2 regions of the Peribacillus sp. NPDC055009 genome follow, and region 1 is predicted to be linked to the other one. Evidence: riboswitches for the same ligand, from Rfam matches in the RefSeq annotation. Region 1 holds a riboswitch; the other holds the start of a gene.
What was found. A riboswitch is a leader RNA that binds a small molecule or an ion and turns the genes downstream of it on or off. The one in region 1 is predicted to bind S-adenosylmethionine.
Positions count from the first base shown of each region.

Region 2: linked by a shared signal. The riboswitch ahead of ACWF5P_RS21335 (bifunctional homocysteine S-methyltransferase/methylenetetrahydrofolate reductase) and the one ahead of ACWF5P_RS24705 (Na+/H+ antiporter NhaC family protein) in region 1 are both predicted to bind S-adenosylmethionine.

Region 1 is NZ_JBSGVZ010000026.1:6,016-13,170, reverse strand. Features, by position in the region: gene ACWF5P_RS24725 (LysR family transcriptional regulator) at 1-7, opposite strand, end outside; gene hutG (formimidoylglutamase) at 131-1,087, shown strand; gene ACWF5P_RS24715 (hypothetical protein) at 1,371-1,526, shown strand; gene ACWF5P_RS24710 (SOS response-associated peptidase) at 1,587-2,258, shown strand; SAM riboswitch class I at 2,537-2,644, shown strand; gene ACWF5P_RS24705 (Na+/H+ antiporter NhaC family protein) at 2,835-4,142, shown strand; gene ACWF5P_RS24700 (chromate transporter) at 4,474-5,019, opposite strand; gene ACWF5P_RS24695 (chromate transporter) at 5,068-5,697, opposite strand; gene ACWF5P_RS24690 (LysR family transcriptional regulator) at 5,942-6,820, shown strand; partial or broken gene ACWF5P_RS24685 (transposase) at 7,054-7,155, shown strand, end outside.
Region 2 is NZ_JBSGVZ010000018.1:2,430-9,584, reverse strand. Features, by position in the region: gene ku (non-homologous end joining protein Ku) at 1-824, shown strand, start outside; gene ACWF5P_RS21340 (MOSC domain-containing protein) at 1,330-1,980, shown strand; SAM riboswitch class I at 2,092-2,190, shown strand; gene ACWF5P_RS21335 (bifunctional homocysteine S-methyltransferase/methylenetetrahydrofolate reductase) at 2,296-4,143, shown strand; gene metH (methionine synthase) at 4,136-7,155, shown strand, end outside.

The DNA.
Region 1 (7,155 bases):
GATCCATTTATGCTCCTTTCTATAGCTTTAAACTATAGATATATTGAATTTTTGTATTGGTAATTATATATTATCTCATCTATAATTTTTAAAAAAGATATTTCGGAATTTTTTAAATAAAGGAGAAATTATGTATACTAATCCGACTTCAAAATATTGGAATGGAAGAATTGATTCCCAATCTGACATGGACAGCTTCAGATACCACCAAAGAGTACGGTTGGCTCCGATATCGGAATTAGCCATCTCTTCCAATGCATCAAAGACCTTTGGGTTGATTGGCTTCAAATGTGATGAAGGCGTCAGAAGGAATAAAGGCAGGATTGGTGCTGCAGAGGGTCCTGATCATATTAGGCAATACTTGGCGAAATTACCCTGTCATTTACCGTCCCAAACCGAGCTGGTGGATGCTGGCGATGTAATATGTGAAAGTACGGAAATGGAGGCCGCCCAATTCGAACTGGGATCGGCTGTTGACCGGATATTGGAGACTAAAGCGATTCCTATCATACTTGGGGGAGGGCACGAAACCCTGTATGGCCATTATCTTGGGATTAGGAAATCCGTTGGACCAAAAGCTAGATTGGGGATCATTAATATTGACGCGCACTTTGATATGAGGCCCTATGAAAAAGAAAGTTCATCAGGAACGATGTTTAAGCAGATTTTGGAAGAAGACCAAAGTTGTGGATATTTATGTGTCGGAATTCAAAAGCAGGGGAATACAAAGGCACTGTTTGAAACCGCTGAGAGGAGTAAGGTAGACTACATATTGGAAGAAGATTTGTCATTGAACGAAATGGATGAAACAAAGCGGCGGATAAATGAATTCGTTAATAAAAATGACTACATTATGCTTACATTATGTACGGACGTCATTGATTCAGCATACGCACCTGGGGTGAGTGCTCCATCGCCGTTTGGACTGAATCCGAAATTGGTACGTGCGATTATTAGGCATATCGTATCGAATGAAAAAATCCTCTCCTTTGACATTTCGGAAGTGAATCCTTCGTTGGACGAAAATAATAAAACCGTAACATTGGCAGCACATTTAATAAATGAAGTTTTGCTGCATTTTAAATAATGAATGGATATGGAAGAGGGGCAATTCCAATTTGGTCCTTCCAGCTTTCCTCAATGTTATCTCCATGCTCAATTATAAGTATTGAAACTAAGTCCTTTGGCTGCACCCAGGCTGTCCGTGAATCATTCATGGACAGTCTTTTTTACGCCTCCTTTACACGCGTTAATGGTCGGGGCCATTGCTTGACTCCCCGTTATAGGATTAACCATGGCTCTACCAAAGTTCACTACTGATACTTGTGGGTTTTTGGTTTATAATAACAACCATCTAGGGGGGATTTTTTATGAATGAATATAAAGTGACGGTCAGGAATGGCAGTACCTTGATCTTGTCGGAAATCATTAAAGCTGAAGATGAAAGAGAAGTCCTTGGAACTCTTTTGATTTCCAGCGAATTATTTAATCAACCATTTACCGACATCAGGATTTTAGAACGCTGATTTGTGCCTGTCCGTTCGATTTGTTACACTGTAATAAATTCTAATACGGTAGGCGATAGTATGTGTGGACGTTTTACCCTTTTCACTGACATTGAAGAAATAAAAGATCGGTTTGATATTCAAGGATCGTTTGATGGGGAATACCAATTCAGCTACAATATTGCTCCCTCCCAATCCGTTCTCTCCGTCATTAATGACGGGGCAAGGAATCGACTTGGATATCTTCGGTGGGGACTCATTCCTTTCTGGGCAAAAGACGAAAAAGTGGGCTACAAAATGATCAATGCCAGAGCGGAAACCATTGCTGAGAAAGCAAGCTTCAGGAATGCGTATAAGAAGAAGAGATGCTTGATAATCGCTGACTCTTTTTATGAATGGAAGAAGACACCGGAAAGAAAAATACCGATGCGAATAAAACTGAAGAATCATGCTCCATTTGGAATGGCGGGTATCTGGGAATCCTGGAAATCTCCTGAAGGCATCAGCGTCTATTCATGCTCCGTTATAACAACCGTTCCTAATGAGCTAATGACCAGCATTCATGATCGTATGCCTGTCATCCTTAAACCAGAAGATGAAAAAGAATGGTTGAGTCCAACAAATAATGATCCTGCATATCTGCAGCAGTATTTAAAGTCATTCGATTCGGAACAGATGGAAGCCTTTGAGGTATCGACTGATGTGAATTCGACCAAAAATAATTCATCTAACCTAATACAACAAATTTGCTGAGAGGTCATAAGACCTCTTTTTTATATGAATTCCGTCCCGATAAATGAAAAAAACTGATTAACCGCACATGTCAAGATTTCTTTATAAATAGTAAAGAGTGCATGTAAAATACTTTAAAATTAACCCTTGCGAAAATAGACAAAATGCTGTACTGTTATATTTGCTTTTCAAAAAGACTTTCGATGTCACTTTCACAAACTCAGATGGTTTCAGCAAGTTTCCAGTGTGGTACTTTTCTGGAAGGCATCGTAATATTTGATAAATTATATAATGTAATCTTCTTATCAAGAGAGACGGAGGGACTGGCCCGAAGATGTCTCGGCAGCGGACTTAAATGGAGTGCTGTGCCAAATCCAGCAGGCTGATTTTTGCCTGAAAGATAAGGAGGGTGTTTTTTATAAATTAAAAGACCTCTTCTTGTTGTTAAATAGAAGGGGTCTTTTTTATGCCAGTTTTTTTGCTATATCTCCAAGACTAGATAATCAGGTAGGTTCAAATTGGAGTTATTTGCGAAAGCTGTTAATAGAATAAGAGCTGTGACACATGTCACGGGAAAAATAAAAAGAGGTGTACATCATGAGTGCAAACAATAAAGGGAATCCATGGGCATTGATCCCATTTGTCGTATTTTTAATTTTATTTATAGGGTCCGGAATCATCACTAAAGATTTTTATTCATTTCCGGTGATTGTTGCAATTTCAATTGCTTCGGCAGCTGCATTGGCAATGAATCCGAAAGAGACATTCAATCATAAGGTTGATATCTTCTGTAAAGGTGCCGGGGACGCCAATATTATGTTAATGGTTATCATTTTCCTTTTAGCTGGCGCTTTTGCCGAAGTTGCCAATGGCATGGGAGCAGTTGAATCGACAGTGAATCTTGCCTTAGCTGTTTTTCCGCAAAATCTATTAATGGTAGGGATATTCATTATTGCTTGTTTTATTTCTTTATCCATGGGGACAAGCATGGGAACGATTGTTGCATTGGCACCTATAGGGGTCGGGATTAGTGAGCAAACAGATATTTCGCTTGCCCTATCAATGGCGGCCGTTATTGGTGGTGCGATGTTTGGGGATAACCTTTCCTTCATTTCAGATACGACAATCGCTGCAGTTCGAACTCAGGGAACGAAAATGAAGGATAAGTTTAAAGTGAATTTTTTCATCGTTTTACCTGCGGCCATCATCACATGTGCAATCCTTGGAATTTTAACAATGGGTGAACAAGCTGACATCTCCCAACATTCTTATAATTGGGTGAAGATTCTTCCATATCTTTGCGTATTGATCACTGCATTGGCAGGAGTCAATGTGTTCCTGGTCCTTTCCATCGGAATCGTATTTGCCGGAATTATCGGCTTGGCTGATGGAAGTTATAAACCGTTGGGTGTCATTCAAAAAGTTGGAGAAGGAATGGCGGGAATGTATGAAATCTCCTTCCTTGCCATTTTAATTGCAGGTATGGTAGCTGTTATCAAACATAATGGTGGCATCGATTATCTACTCCATCTAGTGACCCGAAATAGCAAATCAAAAAAAGGGGCGGAATTCAGCATTGCAGGGCTTGTTGGTTTGACAAACCTTTCAACGGCAAATAACACGATTTCGATTATCATTGCCGGGCCACTTGCCAAAAATATCGCTGAAAAGTATGGGATTGATCCGCGTAAATCAGCGAGCTTGCTTGACATATTTGCATGTTGTATCCAAGGGTTGATACCATATGGAGCACAACTGCTTGTTGCAGCAGGGGTAGCAAAGATTTCTCCGATAAGCATCTTGCAGTATTCATATTACCCAATACTAATTGGATTTTGTGGCGTCATTGCCATCTTGATTGGTTTTCCACGGTTTCAGCCGGGAAATGATGGATCGAAGAACTAAAAGTTAAAACAAAGTTGATTGGAGCGGGTGTGCGAGACTCCTGCGGGAAAAGCGAGTCCAGGGGAGACCCCGCAGGCGCAAAGGCTCCCGGACCGCCCGCGGAAAGCGAGTGCCTGGAGGGGAAATCAACGTTCAAATTGTACAAACCCCTAAAATTTCATCGAGTTTGTCTGCAGTCTGAACACCCTGAATCATTGGATACAGGGTGTTTTTTGTATGGTAAATACATAAACATAATCAAGTTTTCTCCCATTCATATAGTATCAATCATTCTTCAATTTTTCTGCTTAATTCCGGTCCAAATTAATGATGGTTGTGTGTGCGACACCTGTCATGAATAGAGGACAACACCAACTAAACCGGAAAGGATAATTACATAGGCTGGGTGCCAGCGTAATTTCATTAGGGCAAATAACGATAATCCAAAAACGAGTAATAAGCTTATCGCATGCCAAGAAAAGTTCAGCGCTATCATATTATTGGAAAGTGCAAAGCTGATTGCTGCAAAGAGGATTAAACCAGTGACAATGGGTCTTAGTCCATAGAACATGGATTGAATAACTGGGTAATGATTCAATTTGCTGAAGAAGGTGGCTATAACGGTTACGAATATAATAGCAGGAAGTAAGATTCCGAAAGCAGATGAAATGGCCCCTGCAAATCCAGCAGTAGAATAGCCAACAAGAATGGCACTATTGGCAGTGACAGGGCCTGGGGACATACCGGAAATCGCGATGATATCAGTAAATTGCTGCGTCGTCATCCATCCATGCTGTGAGACTTCCGATTCTATTACGGGAATCATGGCGTATCCGCCTCCAAACGATACAAAGCCGATAATAAAGAAGGTGCTAAACAACTCCCACAATTCCATCATTCCATCACACACTTTCTTGAAAATTAGTTAGACCCTTTTTTGATATACCTATATGCCAGCACCCATGAAAGGTTCGAAATCATTTTCTTCATTTCCTATATCTTTTCTGTCCAACTTGACATCGTAACCTAATTTTCTCTTAATGGAGATGGTCACAATACCAGCAAAAGCTCCTGCTAATATAACCATCACAGGGTGCAGAAAGAAAAGGACTGGAATTCCTACTATTAAAATGCAGAAAGTTGTTTTGTCTACAATAGCCGTTTTTCCTATCTTGATAGCCGCATAGGCGATGATGGCTACTATGGAAGCTCTGATCGATATGAATGCGGATTCTACCTTCGGATTATCCTGAATGAAAAAATACAAAATGCCTAGGAGCAGAACAATTAAAAAGGTAGGTAATGAAACACCAATCATGGCTGCCATTGCCCCCTTCATTCCGGCAATCCGATGGCCGATAAAGGTGGCGGAGTTAATGGCGACAGCTCCCGGTACGGACTGAGATAAAGCAAAAACATCCGTAACTTCTTCGCTTTTCATCCATTTTCTTTTTTCGACCACTTCTTTTTCGATTAAGGGGATCATCGCAAACCCGCCTCCGAATGTGACAGGTGCTATTTTAAAAAAGGTCCAAAATAATTGGAATAGAGTTTTCCATTGTCCTTTCATTGACATCAGTCACTTCCTTTGAATGCATTGTTAAATCTTATTATTAACATATCAAAGAAAAAGGGATGGGTAAATTGCAACAAAATCATCGGGTATAACAAAACGTTATACCCAGAAGATTTATCCGTTTTATGAAGAATGCCGCCAATAATTGAATAGCCTCAGAATGTATCACACTATTTTCATTTCACCATTTCCCTAATGATGCTATCATTTTAATAAACTATCTAAAAACATGGAGGTCGATTTCATGAAATTGGAAAATCTGAAAATGTTTTGTTTAGTGGTGGATGAAGGAAGTTTAAGCCAGGCGGCGAGGTTAAGTTTCCTATCTCAGCCCGCTGTAACACGGCAGATCCATCAACTGGAAAATTATTATAACACTTTGTTATTCGACCGTGAGGAAGGAAGGCTGAGAGTTACAGAAGCAGGAAAGCTGTTATACCCTTTTGCAAAAGCCATAGTAAATGACTTCAACCATTCAAAAGAAGTGATTCAGCAATCGACGGGGAAGTACAATGCAAATCTAATAGTTGGGGCTTCCTTGACTATCGGCGAGTATTTGTTGCCGAGCTTGCTTGGGAGATTTAAAAAACAGCAGCCAGAAATAAAAGTGACATTGACGATAAAAAATACCCCCCGGGTTCTGGAGGATCTTTCAAACGATGTCATTGATTTGGCCTTGGTGGAAGGACTTGTGGAAAACACCGATTTTATTGTAGACAAGTTCGCCGAAGACGAATTGATATTGGTATGTCCATCCGACCACCCATGGAAAGACAGAAAAGAAATTCAGCTAGAGGAATTGGGAAATGAAAGGATGATTTGGCGTGAATCCATTTCCGGAACACGGCTTATCGTAGAAAACATGCTAAGGGAGCATGGGGTTTTAGAAAAAATAGAAAGCTACATGGAGATTGGCAGTACACAAGCGATAAAAAGTGCGGTTGAAGCAGGACTTGGAATCAGCATTTTGCCAAGGTTGACAGTGGCCAGGGAATTGGAGCAAGGCTTTTTGCGGGAAGTGGATATTTCCAGAATAGATATGGCAAGAAATTTATGGCTAGTCAGGAAAAACAAGCGATTCAACAAAATAGGGGTGTCTAAATTTGTTGATTTTCTTCGATAAGGAATGAAAAGCTACCTTCGTTTACCATTACAATTTGGCAGCGTTTTCAGATTTGTGGGAAACGGTGTGGCCCCGGACACCCTGCCTTGCAAAAGTCATAGCAAATTGAATATACGGCATTGCGTATTCATTAAAGCTCTTCCCTATCGGGAGGGGCATTTTGTATTTGGTTCTTCAGCCTTCGGTTAGACAAACAAAGGGATTGTTATTTTTATATAGGCCATGTTAAATAAGTAAAGAAGCTCGCTGAAGCATTAACTGAAAGCGGTAAACAGGAACTTGTATATTTCTTGCAGTCTCGAACGAAACCGATGTCGGCTCCTATTCGTGCAATT
Region 2 (7,155 bases), on a different contig from region 1:
GGAGCATATCATTCGGTTTGGTGAACATTCCGATAAAACTTCATGCTGCAACGGAGGATAAGGATATTTCTTTAAGGACGTTGCATAAGGAATGTCATTCACCGATTAAATACGAAAAAGTTTGTCCGGTATGCCAGAAAGAAGTGGGTAAGGATGATATAGTCCGCGCTTTTGAGTATACAAAGGGAAAATTTGTTGTATTGGAAGACAATGAACTAGAGCAACTGAAAAAACAAAACGAAGAAAAAGCCGTGGAAATTGTGGATTTCGTTAAAATTGAAGAAATAGATCCCATTTATTTCAATCGGAGTTACTACATGTCCCCTAATGATGGAGGGATAAAAGCTTATTCCCTTTTGAGGCAGGCCCTCAAGGAATCGAATAAGGTAGGATTAGCAAAAATCATCATTCGCTCTAAAGAACAAATGGCGGTAATCCGAGTCGTTGATAATACCTTGGTGATGGAAACGATTCATTATCCGGATGAAGTCCGTTCCACAGCGGATGTTCCGAATATCCCCGCCAATGATACCATTGCAAAAAAAGAAATCGATACTGCCGTATTATTAATAGATCAATTAACGACCACTTTCGATCCGACAAAATACACCGATGACTATCGAACCGCGTTACTTGAATTGATTGAATCAAAGAAAACGGGACAGACGACGATTACAGCCAAAACAAAAGAACCAGTTTCCAACAATGTAACCGATTTAATGGAGGCATTACAGGCATCCATTGACCGTACGAAACATGATGAACCGGAAAAGAAAAAGACGACCCGAAAGAAAGCGGCACCAAAAAAAAAGAAACAAGCTTAAACAGGAAGCTGAGCGGAAGACATATGGTGTCGCTCGGCTTTTCTGCTTGTTTTAGCAAGGAATCAGGCCTCTTATAAGGGAATGAAAGTGACTTTACAGGGAGGTATTTGAATAGGGAATGAAAGTGAAAATAGGTAAGTGAATCACGATTTAAGGATTAGAATGGAACTAAAAGAAAATGATGGATGATAATGAAGGCAAAAAAATTCGCTCCCTAAAGAGCGACAATGAGGAATTCAATCGTGAAAATCAACATATAGGCGAACAGTTGTAGTTTTCGACTATATATTGTGTTCATATTCTACCATATTTAATTCTGAAATAGCAACAAAATTACTGAAACTAACCTATGAATTTTTCTGGAAATCAATGATATTTCGCCCATTTAACGGCTCATGTGGCTTTTTCACTTCATATATTTTTAAAAACTACTGAATATAATGGATTTTTAGTATAATTTATACATATAGGATGATATAAATTAAATATGAATGGAAGATGCAAAATGGAAAATGGAAAAATCAAATCACTTCAGGCCGGAAAGCCGAAACATGAAAGTTTTTCGAATGTCGATATCTTTTCAGCCATGGATAAACAAGCACAGGATAATGTGACAGTGACTAAATCAGGCATAATTGGTGATGGGGTAGGTAATGAAAAGTTCCATGGAGGTCCTGATCGGGCTTTGTGCTTTTACCCCTTTGAGCATTATTCATTATGGAATGAAAGATTCTCTAAAAAGCTGGATATCCCAGCATTCGGTGAAAATTTAACCGTAGCGGGGATGAGAGAAGAAACCACGTATATCGGCGATATTTATCAAATAGGCGAAGTGATTGTTCAAATTAACCAGGGGAGGATACCTTGTTCGACCATTTCCCACTTCAATCAAGAACCTAAGTTTTTGGAACTAGTGCTGAAAACGAGTTTCACTGGTTATTTTGCAAGAGTACTTCAAGAAGGAACGATAAATAAACAAAACGAGATCGTACTAATAGATCGTTTGCAAGAAAAAATTTCAGTTCATTATGCAGCAGAGGTAATCCTTCATAAACGAGATGGGCTGGAAGGCGCCAAGGCTTTACTTACTCTGGACCCATTAGCGGAAGACTGGAAACAAAGAATCTTGAAGAGGGTTCAGGCTGCAAAAGATTGAATCATTTTTGCAAAAGTGAAAAAAATGTCGATCAGGTATTGAAATTGACAGATTATTAATGTAAATTAAATATAATCTAATTTTGAAATCTTGTGAAAATTATATAAATGGATCTTATCGAGAGAGGTGGAGGGACTGGCCCGAAGAAACCTCAGCAACCAGCTTAGGCAAAGGTGCTAAATCCAGCAAGCAGAGCTTGATAGATGAGGAGAATGTTTCAAAAAACCTTCTTCTTTGAGAAGGTTTTTTTTTCCTTTTCTCTCATACTCATAAAATACGACAAAAACAGGACTGTTTTTGAGAGAGGGTGTAATGATGAATTTTCGTAAAGAAGTGAAAGAAAGAATGCTAGTTGGGGAAGGGGCAATGGGGACCTTATTGTACTCAAATGGCATCGATCAATGTTATGAGGAATTAAACTGCACGAATCCGGATCAAATAGAGTCTATCCATCGTGCCTATCTGGAAGCTGGTGCAGATATCCTTCAATCGAATACATACGGAGCCAATTTCAACAAATTGAAACGGTATGGACTTGAAGATGAAGTAAGCAGAATCAATCGCCAGGGAGTCATTCTTGCTAAAAAAGCGGCAAAAGGACAGGCTTATGTCTTCGGTACCATAGGGGCACAACGGAGTATCAGGAAATCGGATTTAAACATGGAAGAGATTAAACGGGGGTTTCGTGAACAGTTATACAGTCTGTTGATGGAAAACCCTGATGGGATTCTGTTGGAAACATTTTATGACCTGGAAGAGCTGGAAACCGTTCTGCAAATCGTAAAAAATGAAACTGGACTGCCGATCATCGCAAATGTTTCGATGCATGAACTGGGTAATCTCCAAAATGGAATCCATTTAAATGAAGCCTTTCAAAAACTCGAGCAATTGGGTGCCGATGTTGTTGGGGTGAATTGCCGTCTTGGTCCACATCATATGATCCGGGCCTTGGAAGAAGTGAGTTTGCCAAAGCAAGCATCGATTGCCATATACCCTAATGCCAGCCTTCCTGATTATGTGGATGGAAGGCTCGTCTATAAAGCCGTGCCGGAATATTTCGGTTCAAGTGCCCTGGAACTTCGTGAGCAAGGTGCCGCTATCATAGGCGGGTGCTGTGGAACGACGCCACTGCATATTCAAGCTGTAAAGAATGCGATCGGAAGTTTTGCTCCCGTAAAAGAGAAAGTTACGAAATCCCGTGAAATAGAAATAATTGAAGTGAACGAAAGAGAATTGGAACTTCCACTGTACGAAAAGGCCAAGACGGAAAGGACAATCCTGGTTGAACTTGATCCACCTAAAAAGCTGGGAATAGAGAGCTTCATGACCGGTGCAGAGGTTTTGAAAAAAGCAGGGGTCGATTCCATTACACTAGCGGATAATTCACTTGCCTCACCAAGGATATCGAATGATGCACTGGCTAACCTACTGAAGAACCAATTGAATATTAATCCGATGGTGCATATAACATGCCGTGATCGAAATTTGATTGGCCTGCAATCACATTTAATGGGTCTGCAGACGGTGGGGCTGAATGAATTATTGATCATCACCGGAGATCCTTCAAAAATAGGGGACTTCCCGGGTGCCACTTCGGTTTATGATTTATCTTCCTTCGACCTTATAAGCATGGTCAAACAATTTAATGAAGGTCTTTCCTATTCCGGTCAAAGTCTGGGGCAACGGGCAAATTTTAAAATTGCGGCAGCGTTTAATCCGAATGTGAAATATCTGGATAAAGCAGTACTGAGAATGGAAAAGAAGATTTCCTGTGGTGCTCAATCCTTTTTGACACAGCCAATTTATTCGGTGGAGCAAATCGAAGAAGTACATGTAGCTACAAAACATTTAGAAACCCCGATTTTCATCGGTATCATGCCTTTGACAAGCACCCGGAACGCAGAATTCATCCATAATGAGATCCCAGGCATCAAATTGCCTGATAACGTAAGAAGGGCAATGGCTTTAGCGGGGGATGACCCTGTAAAGTCAAGGATTGAAGGGGTTAATATCGCGCGGGAACTGGTGGACGCGGCAAGGGAAAAATTCAAGGGCATATATTTAATCACTCCGTTCCTTCGCTATGAAATGACGGCGGAACTTACGAAATATATTAGAAAAGTCGATAGTAAACAGACATCAGAGGTGGCAGTACATGAATAAAAAAGCGATTCAAGATCAGTTAAATTCCAAGATTCTCCTACTTGATGGGGCGATGGGAACCATGCTTCAAGCGGAGGATTTGACAGCAGATGATTTTGGAGGGGAACAATTCGAGGGCTGCAATGAATATTTATCACTGACGCAGCCGGAAATCATCCAATCCATTCATGAAAAATATTTAGCGGCGGGCGCAGATATCATTGAAACAAATACCTTTGGAGCGACCAGCATCGTTCTTGAGGAATACCAAATAAGCACGATCGCCTACAAGCTAAATAAAATTTCAGCTGAGCTTGCCGTTAAAGCTTGTGAAAAGTATTCCAATGAAGAATGGCCAAGGTATGTAGCTGGCTCGATGGGCCCCACTACAAAAACGCTTTCCGTAACGGGCGGAACGACTTTTGATATTTTAACCGATTCTTATGAAGAACAGGCACTGGGTCTCTTGGATGGCGGTGTAGACTTGCTGTTGGTGGAAACCTGTCAGGATATGCTTAATGTCAAGGCTGCCTTTTCTGGAATCAAAGCAGCATTCGCAAAAACAGGAAAAGATGTGCCTGTCATCATATCAGGAACAATCGAACCGATGGGCACTACACTTGCTGGCCAGTCCATAGAAGCTTTTTATTTATCGGTTGAACATATGAAGCCCGTAGCTGTCGGCCTTAATTGTGCAACAGGGCCGGAATTCATGATAGACCATATCAGGACACTTGCAGATATATCAAACAGCGCCATCAGCTGTTATCCGAATGCCGGGCTCCCTGATGAAGAGGGCCACTATCATGAGTCACCTACTTCCCTGGCAGAGAAAATGAAGCAATTTGCCGAAAAGGGATGGGTCAATATCATTGGCGGATGTTGTGGTACGACACCAGAGCATATTAAAGAACTTTCCAGGGTCCTCGAAGGCATGAAGCCCCGTACTATTACGGAAACTGCCCATGGTCATGCCGTATCAGGCATAGAGCCGCTCATTTATGATGATTCAATGCGTCCTTTATTCGTAGGTGAAAGGACGAATGTTATCGGTTCCCGAAAGTTCAAGGAGCTGATACGCGGCAAGCATTACGAGCCAGCAGCCGAAATTGCACGTAACCAGGTGAAAAAAGGCGCCCATGTCATTGATATTTGTCTTGCTGATCCTGATGGGGATGAGCTTGGCGATATGAAGGAATTTGTGGAAGAGGTCGTCAAAAAAGTGAAGGTCCCATTGGTCATCGATACTACGGATGAAGTTGTACTTGAACAAGCATTAAAACATTCACAAGGAAAATCGATCATTAATTCCATAAACCTTGAAGATGGTGAAGAGCGCTTTGAAAAAATAGTACCCTTAGTCCATCAATATGGTGCTGCCGTTGTCGTAGGAACCATTGATGAAATAGGGATGGCCGTCGATGCTGAACGGAAATTGGAAGTGGCAACACGGTCTGTGGATCTGCTCGTCAAAAAGTACGGTCTAAACAAAAGTGACATCATCTTTGATCCGCTTGTATTTCCTGTAGGCACAGGAGATGAACAATATATCGGGTCTGCTTTAGAGACGGTGAATGGAATAAAGGCGATTAAAGAAAAGTTTCCAGAATGCCTAACGATACTTGGTATTTCTAACGTTTCTTTCGGTCTGCCAGCGAGGGGAAGGGAAATATTAAATGCAGTTTTCCTTTACCATTGTACAAAAGCGGGACTCGATTATGCCATCGTGAATACAGAAAAACTTGAACGTTTCGCTCTGATTCCGGAAGAGGAAGTGAAACTGGCTGAGGCACTCCTGTTTGAGACTTCAACTGAAACTTTAGCGATTTTTACCGAATTTTATCGTGGAAAAAAAGCTGAGAAGAAGGATAATGGTGTGATCCTGCCATTGGACGAACGTCTAGGTAATTATATTATCGAAGGAACGAAAGAAGGATTAATTGATGATTTAAATGAAGCGATTGAGCGCGGTGATACCCCATTGGAAATCATTAATGGACCATTGATGGATGGCATGAGTGAAGTGGGTCGGTTGTTTAATGACAACCAACTTATTGTCGCAGAGGTGCTTCAGAGTGCTGAAGCGATGAAAGCGGCAGTATCTCACCTTGAACCACTTATGGAAAACTCTGAAGATAGCGCTAAGAAAGGGAAAATCCTTTTGGCTACTGTCAAGGGAGATGTGCATGATATCGGGAAAAACCTAGTGGATATCATCCTATCGAATAATGGCTATGAAGTCATTGATTTAGGGATCAAGGTCGCCCCGCAACAAATCATTGAAGAGGTTCGAAAACATGAGCCAACCATCATTGGCCTTTCTGGGTTACTTGTCAAATCTGCACAGCAAATGGTTTTAACCGCTCAGGATTTAAGGCAAGCTGGAATAGATACCCCAATATTAGTGGGTGGGGCAGCATTATCACGTAAATTCACCGATTTTAAAATATCACCTGAATATGAAGGACCGGTTTTATATTCCAAAGATGCGATGGATGGTTTGGCTGTAACGAATATTTTACATGACTCTGACAAAAAAGTGGTGTACTTGGAAGAGTTAGTCGAGAAACGAGAAAGGTCGAAAGCGAATGCCGCCATTGCCGCCACTCTGGAAAAACCTGTCCGTAAGCAGTCCACAGCTGCTCCTTTAAGCGATGTTCCTGTTCAAATACCACGTGACATCAAACGTCACGTCTTGAAAAACTATCCATTGGATGTCATCCAGCCATATATAAATAGGCAAATGCTGATTGGTCATCATTTGGGGTTAAAAGGTAAAGTTTCCGAACTGCTTAAGCAAGGGAATGAAAAAGCAGTGCAGCTCAATGATCTCGTTGATGAATTGATTGAATTCCTTAAGACGGAACCGGATTATGGCTTGCATGCAGTTTATCAATTTTTCCCTGCTCAAAGCGAAGGAGATAGGCTATTGGTATACAACCCGGACAATCATCAAGAGGTTTTGGAAACTTTCGATTTCCCAAGGCAAGATACGAGTCCGCATCTTTGTTTAGCGGACTTCGCGAAACCGGT